DNA from 2 places in the Rhizobium sp. Nf11,1 genome. Region 2 is predicted to be linked to the other one. Evidence: riboswitches for the same ligand, from Rfam matches in the RefSeq annotation. Region 2 holds a riboswitch; the other holds the start of a gene.
The links. Region 2 has a riboswitch for S-adenosylmethionine ahead of ACQ7C1_RS00070 (O-succinylhomoserine sulfhydrylase). Riboswitches for the same ligand answer to the same signal wherever they lie in the genome.
Positions count from the first base shown of each region.

Region 1: it holds a riboswitch for S-adenosylmethionine, as region 2 does, so the genes downstream of both, metA (homoserine O-acetyltransferase MetA) here and ACQ7C1_RS00070 (O-succinylhomoserine sulfhydrylase) in region 2, are expected to answer to the same signal.

Region 1 is NZ_JBOBHU010000019.1:38,793-42,203, forward strand. Features, by position in the region: gene ACQ7C1_RS23875 (aldose epimerase family protein) at 1-779, opposite strand, end outside; gene metA (homoserine O-acetyltransferase MetA) at 868-1,791, opposite strand; SAM riboswitch at 1,841-1,918, opposite strand; gene ACQ7C1_RS23885 (ABC transporter ATP-binding protein/permease) at 2,072-3,411, shown strand, end outside.
Region 2 is NZ_JBOBHU010000001.1:12,542-15,952, reverse strand. Features, by position in the region: gene ACQ7C1_RS00085 (hypothetical protein) at 1-205, shown strand, start outside; tRNA gene ACQ7C1_RS00080 (tRNA-Gly) at 229-302, opposite strand; gene ACQ7C1_RS00075 (2'-deoxycytidine 5'-triphosphate deaminase) at 350-1,444, opposite strand; SAM riboswitch at 1,519-1,597, shown strand; gene ACQ7C1_RS00070 (O-succinylhomoserine sulfhydrylase) at 1,641-2,825, shown strand; gene apaG (Co2+/Mg2+ efflux protein ApaG) at 3,050-3,411, shown strand, end outside.

The DNA.
Region 1 (3,411 bases), on a different contig from region 2:
CTGCGGGCGAGCGCCACGGTCCGCTTGGCGGTGCGTTCTCGAGACAGGCAGAAATTATGGTCGTACAATGCCTGTTCATTGCCGACGAAACGCTTCATCGGAGCCATCTCGCGGAAATCGAATTCAGTGCCGGCAACGGGCCGGATTTCGCCGGTCGGCACCTGCTTTTCGTCGGTCGGCAAATAGTGATCGGCGGCGATCATGATGTCGTGGGCCAGCGCATCGTCGCGGCCGTCGAGATTGAAATAGGCGTGCTGGCAGACATTGGCGAGCGTCGGCTGGTCGCTTGTTGATTCGTAGGTGATCGACAGCTCGCCGTTGCCATGCACCCGGAACGTCGCCTGGATGGTGCAATTGCCGGGGTAGCCGGCGCGGCCGTCGGGATCGACGATCTTCATCACCAGCCGGTCGACGTCATGCTCGACGATCGTCCAGTTGCGCTTGCCGATGTTGTCGCTGCCGCCATGCAAATGCGTCACGCCGTTTTCGTTCCGCTCAAGCTGATAATCCTTGCCGTCGAGCGTGAACCTGCCGCCGCCGATGCGATTGGCGCAGCGGCCGGGCGTCGCGCCGAAATAGGCCGAGTAGAGGGGATAGCTATCGAAATCCTCGAAGCCGAGCTGCAGCGGCGCTTCATGGCCTGCAAGGCGCAGATCCTGGATGACGGCACCCCAGGTGATGATCTTGGCCGTCAGGCCGCCGCCCTTGATAACGACGCGATAGACAGTCTCGCCCGCCTTCGTCTGCCCAAACGCTTCCCGTTCCAACTTATCCGACATGATCGACCGTCCGTTCCTTAAGGGTTCGGACCGGAACCTGCCCGCATTTGCTTCAAACCGCAACCGGGCAGGTCAGAAAGAAATTCCGTTACAGATCCATGCCGATCTCTTCGACGTCATAGGGCGTCGTCTGGTAAATCTCATTGATCCAGTTACCGAACAAGAGGTGCGCATGGCTGCGCCAGCGGTTCTGCGGCGCAAGCGTCGGATCATTATGCGGGAAGTAATTATGCGGCATCTTGATCGGCACGCCGGCATCCACATCGCGGAAATACTCATCCGAAAGCGAGGTGGAATCATATTCGACGTGGTTGAACATGTAGAGCCGCCGGCCCCTCTTCTCGTGCACGAGGCATACGCCCATCTCGCTGGATTCCATCAGGATTTCCAGGCTTGCGGATTTCTCGATATCTTCGCGGCGCACCTCGGTCCACCGCGACACCGGGACCTCGAAATTGTCGGAAAAGCCGTTCAGATAGATGGAGGAAGGCTTCAGGTTCCGGTGCCGGTAGACGCCAAAGGCCTTTTCCTTCAGCTCATATTTCGGAACGCCGTGGAAGTGATAGATCGCCGCCATCGCGCCCCAGCAGACGTTCATCGTCGAATGGACGTTGGTCTCGGTCCAATTAAAGATCTCCTGCATCTCTGCCCAATAGGTAACGTCCTCGTAGGGCAGAAGCTCGATCGGCGCTCCGGTGATGATGAAGCCGTCGAACTTGCGCTGCTTCACCTCTTCCCAGGTCTGGTAGAAGGCGAGCAGGTGATCTTCGGATGTGTTCTTCGCCTTGTGGCCGCCGATGCGGATGAGCGACAGCTCCACCTGCAGCGGCGAAGCGCCGACGAGACGGGCCATCTGCAGTTCGGTCTTGATCTTGTTGGGCATCAGGTTGAGCAGGCCGATTTGCAACGGTCTTATATCCTGACGGATCGCCATCGTCTCGGTCATCACCCGCACACCTTCCTGAACCAGGGTTTCGAAAGCGGGCAGCGTATCGGGGATCTTGATGGGCATTTGCGGTCAACTCGATCGAAAATAAAAAACCGGCGGCGAAAAAATCGCTACCGGTCCGCACGCGGCCCTTTAGCGACTTTTTTAACGTGGCTGCAAGCCGGCCGGCCAAATCACCACGGAGTGCCTTAATTAGTCCCAGTTGAGCCGCGAATCAACTCCGAATGCATGCAGGAGCGGAGCGCCAAGAATCATCACAGTTTAATGACTGATAAAATCTGTTGATAGACCGGTAACGCCACCATGTTAATAATGACAGTATGGGCGGTGTTGGAAAAGCATGATGGCAGATAAGATCGAGGGGAGGCCGGGCACCAGGAGGCAGGATAAGGTTGGTTACGACTTCAGCCTGACATATCGCCTCGGAGTAATGTTCTCGGCATTCTGGAATTCTGAAGTGCGTGGCAAGGTGCTGTTTCTGGCAACAGTGCTGATCCTCGTCATCCTTCTGACAGCTTATGGCCAGGTCATTCTGAACGAGTGGAACGCCCCCTTCTATGATTCGCTCGAGCGCCGCGATCTCGGCGAATTCTTCCACCAGCTCGAAATCTTTGCGATGATCGCCGGCACGCTGCTGCTGCTCAACGTGCTGCAGGCCTGGCTGAACCAGATGACCGCGCTCTATATGCGCGAGGGCCTGTCGCGCGATCTCGTCAATCAATGGCTGAAGCGCAAGCGGGCGCTGCGGCTCGCCTCGAGCGGCCTGATCGGCGTCAATCCCGACCAGCGCCTGCACGAGGATTCCCGTAACCTCGCCGAAAGCACGACAGGGCTCGTTCTCGGCCTCTTACAGTCAACCATTCTTCTGGTGAGCTTCATCGGCGTGCTCTGGGAGCTGTCGAGCGGCTTCGTCTTCCACATCAGCGGCCACAGCTTCTCCATTCCAGGCTACATGGTCTGGGCAGCGATTTTTTATGCCGCCTCCGCCTCGGTGCTGAGTCAGGTCGTCGGCCGCAAGTTGGTGAAACTCAATGCCGACCGGTTCTCGAAGGAGGCCGAGCTTCGTTTCACGCTGATGCATGCCAATGAGAACATGCCGGCAATCACCGTCGCTCGCGGCGAAGAGAATGAACGCCGGCGCATCAACACCGACATCAGTTCGGTGCTGAGGGTGGTCAAGCGGCTCGCCATGGCCAATACCAATCTCACCTGGGTTTCGGCCGGCTACGGCTGGCTCGTGATCGTTATCCCCATTATCGTTGCCGCACCCGCTTATTTTTCCGGCGGCCTCACCCTCGGGCAGCTGATGATGTCGGTCGGCGCCTTCAACCAGGTTAATACGGCGTTGCGCTGGTATGTCGCCAATTTCGGCCCGATCGCCGAATGGCGTGCCACGCTGATGCGCGTCACCGACTTCCGCCAGGCGCTGCTCGACATGGACGAGGACTTTGGCGTGAAGGGCAGCATCGCCTATGAAAACACCACCCCCGACAAGCTGACGCTGAAGGATGTGGTGATCAATGCCAAAATCGGCGAAGACATCGAGGAATGCGGCGGTTTTCGCCTGCGTGAAGCCGATATCGTGATCAAGGCCGGCGAAAAAATCATGATCAACGGCGATCATAGCGTCAACCGCAAACTGCTGTTCCAGGCCTTGGCCGGGCTCTGGCCGTGCGGCAGCGG
Region 2 (3,411 bases):
GGGCCTCGAACCCATCCCAGGCAGCATCACCTATCAAGGCCAGCCGCGCACCAAGCTCACCAAATCGCCACCCGGCTCCTCCTTCCCGCATGATTTTATCGACCAGTACGGCCGACAGGTGGAGGAAACCTACATCATCCAGCCCGACCGCAGCCTGATCATCGCACACCGCCGGTATAAGCCGATCCGGTTTTTCGGGGATTAGAAGGACATCGCTGGAAAGGCAGCTGGAGCGGGTGAAGGGAATCGAACCCTCGTATTCAGCTTGGGAAGCTGCTGCTCTACCATTGAGCTACACCCGCGATGCGCTGAGATTTCCAACAGATGGGGGCGGCTGTCAAGTCGCGTTTCAGATCCGGAAGTGCTTCGAGAGCTTGAGGCCCTGGGCCTGGTAGTTGGAGCCGAGGCCGGAGCCGTATAGGCTGGCCGGTTTTTCCTGCATGTGCTCGTAGACCAGGCGGCCGACGATCTGCCCGTCTTCGAGGATGAAGGGCACTTCGTGGCTTCGCACTTCGAGCACGGCGCGGCTGCCGCGCCCGCCGGCCGGCGCGTGGCCGAAGCCCGGATCGAAGAAGCCGGCATAGTGGACGCGGAATTCGCCGACCAGCGGATCGAAGGGGGTCATCTCGGCCGCATAATCCGGCGGCACATGCACGGCTTCACGCGAGACAAGGATATAGAACTCGTCGGGATCGAGGATCAGCTCGTTACGGCCGCGGCTGTAGAGCGGTTCCCAGAAATCAAAAATATCGTGCTGGTCCTTTTCATCGACGTCGACGACGGCGGTATGGTGTTTGCCGCGATAACCGATCAGGCCGTCCTTGTCGCCGGTGAGATCGATCGACAGCGCAATGCCGCCGCCCGAGACGTTCGGCTGCTTGCTGGCAACGAGCGTTTCGCTTTCATGCAGCCTCAGAAGTTCCGGCTCGCCGAGCACGGACTGGCCGACACGGAAGCGGATCTGCGACAGGCGCGAGCCGCGGCGCACGACGATCGGGAAGGTGCGCGGGCTGATTTCGAGATAGAGCGGGCCGGAATAGCCCGGCGGGATCTTGTCGAATTCCTGGGCGTAGTCGGTGATGACGCGGGTGAAGATATCGAGCCTGCCGGTCGAGCTCTTCGGATTGGCCGAAGCCGACATGTCGGCAGGCAGCGCCAGGCTCTCCATCAGCGGTACGATATAGACGCAGCCGGTTTCGAGCACCGCGCCCTGGGAAAGGTCGATCACGTGCAGGCTCAGCCGATCGAGCTTGTCCGAGACCAGATGCGAGGGGCCGGGCATGAAGGAAGCGCGCACACGAAAGGCCTTGCTTCCTAGACGCAGGTCGAGGCTCGCCGGCTGGATCTGATCGCGGTCGAGCTCCCGCTCGGAGTTCAGACGCCCCGTTTCGAACAGTGCCGCAATCGCGCGGTCCGCCAGAATTCCAGTTTCGCGAGCCATCATGCCCCATCCATCATTTTGCCGCCGACAAAACCAAACTCGGGGAATTGACGCAAGCAGCTAACAGCAGTATTGCAGAATTATCCCGTGGTGATTTGGCCGGTCGGCTTGCAGCCACGTTAAACAAGTGGCTAAAAAGACCGGGTTATGAAACCGGTCTGCTTTTGCGGCCGGTTTTTTGTTATGTGAAGGTGATGGCATGAGCAAGACCTGGCGCCCGGCAACCCAACTCGTCCATGGCGGCACGCTGCGTTCGCAATATGGCGAAACATCCGAGGCAATCTATCTCACCCAGGGTTTCGTCTATGACACGTCGGAAGCGGCAGAAGCCCGCTTCAAGGGCGAAACGGACGGCTTCATCTATGCCCGCTACGGCAGCCCGACCAACGACATGTTCGAAAAGCGCATGTGCGCATTGGAAGGCGCTGAAGATGCCCGCGCCACCGCCTCCGGCATGGCGGCCGTCGCCGCCGCCGTCCTTTGCCAGGTCAAGGCCGGCGACCATATCGTCGCGGCCCGCGCGCTGTTCGGCTCCTGCCGCTGGGTCGTGGAAACGCTGGCGCCGAAATACGGCATCGAGTGCACGCTGGTCGACGGCCGGGATCTCGCCAACTGGGAAAAGGCGGTCCGCCCGAATACCAAGGTATTCTTCCTAGAGAGCCCGACCAACCCGACGCTCGAAGTGATCGATATCGCGGGCGTCGCCAGGCTCGCCAACCAGGTCGGCGCCAAGTTGATCGTCGACAACGTCTTCGCGACGCCGCTCTTTCAGAAGCCGCTCGAACTCGGCGCCCATATCGTTGTCTATTCCGCCACCAAGCACATAGACGGCCAAGGCCGGTGCCTCGGCGGCGTGGTGCTCGCCGACAAGGCATGGATCGACGAGAACCTGCACGACTATTTCCGCCATACCGGCCCGGCCATGTCGCCGTTCAATGCCTGGACGCTTCTGAAGGGCATCGAGACGCTGCCGCTGCGCGTCAAGCAGCAGACTGAGAATGCGGCGAAGATCGCCGATTTCCTGGCAGAGCAGGGCAAGGTCGCCAAGGTGATCTATCCCGGCCGCAAGGATCACCCGCAGGCTGACATCATCGCCAAGCAGATGACCGGCGGCTCGACGCTCGTCTGCTTCGAGCTGAAGGGCGGCAAGGAGGCGGCCTTCGCGCTGCAGAACGCGCTTGAGATCATCAAGATCTCCAACAATCTCGGCGACAGCAAAAGCCTGATCACCCATCCGGCAACGACGACGCACAAGAACCTGACGGAAGAGGCGCGTGCCGAACTCGGCATTTCTCCGGGCACGGTGCGGCTTTCGGCCGGCATCGAGGACACGGACGACCTGATCGAGGATTTCGCGCAGGCGCTTTCCAAGGTTTCGGCCTGATCGACTGGAATAGCGGCCGGACTTCAATGAGGAGCCGGCCGCCGATCTGCGGGAACAAGTACCCGCGCGCCGGCGTTGCGAAGTAAAATTAACGCTGACGATTAGGCTTAACGATCGAAAACCATACGATGATCACCATTTGACCGCTGATCAACGTTCCGTTTCTTGACGGACGGGGCCTCTTTATAAGATACGGGTAACATATCTTGACTATGGTGCAAGGCATGTATCGCGCCCTCACAAGAGATATCGAAGTCGTGGTCGAACCGTTCTATCTGGAGGAGCAATCCGATCCGGAAGACGATCGCTATGTCTGGGGTTACCGGATCGTCATCAGCAACAATTCCGGCGTCGCCGTTCGCCTCATCAATCGCTACTGGAACATCACCGACCAGAACGGGGTGGTGGACGAGGTGACCGGCCCCGGCGTCGTCGGCGAACAGCCGCGGCTCAGCCCGGGCGACACCTACGAATATTCCTCCGGCTGTCCGCTCGACACGCCCTCAGGCCTGATGTTCGGCCATTACCAGATGGAAACGGATGAAGGCGAGCTATTCGACGTCGACATCCCCGCCTTCTCGCTTGA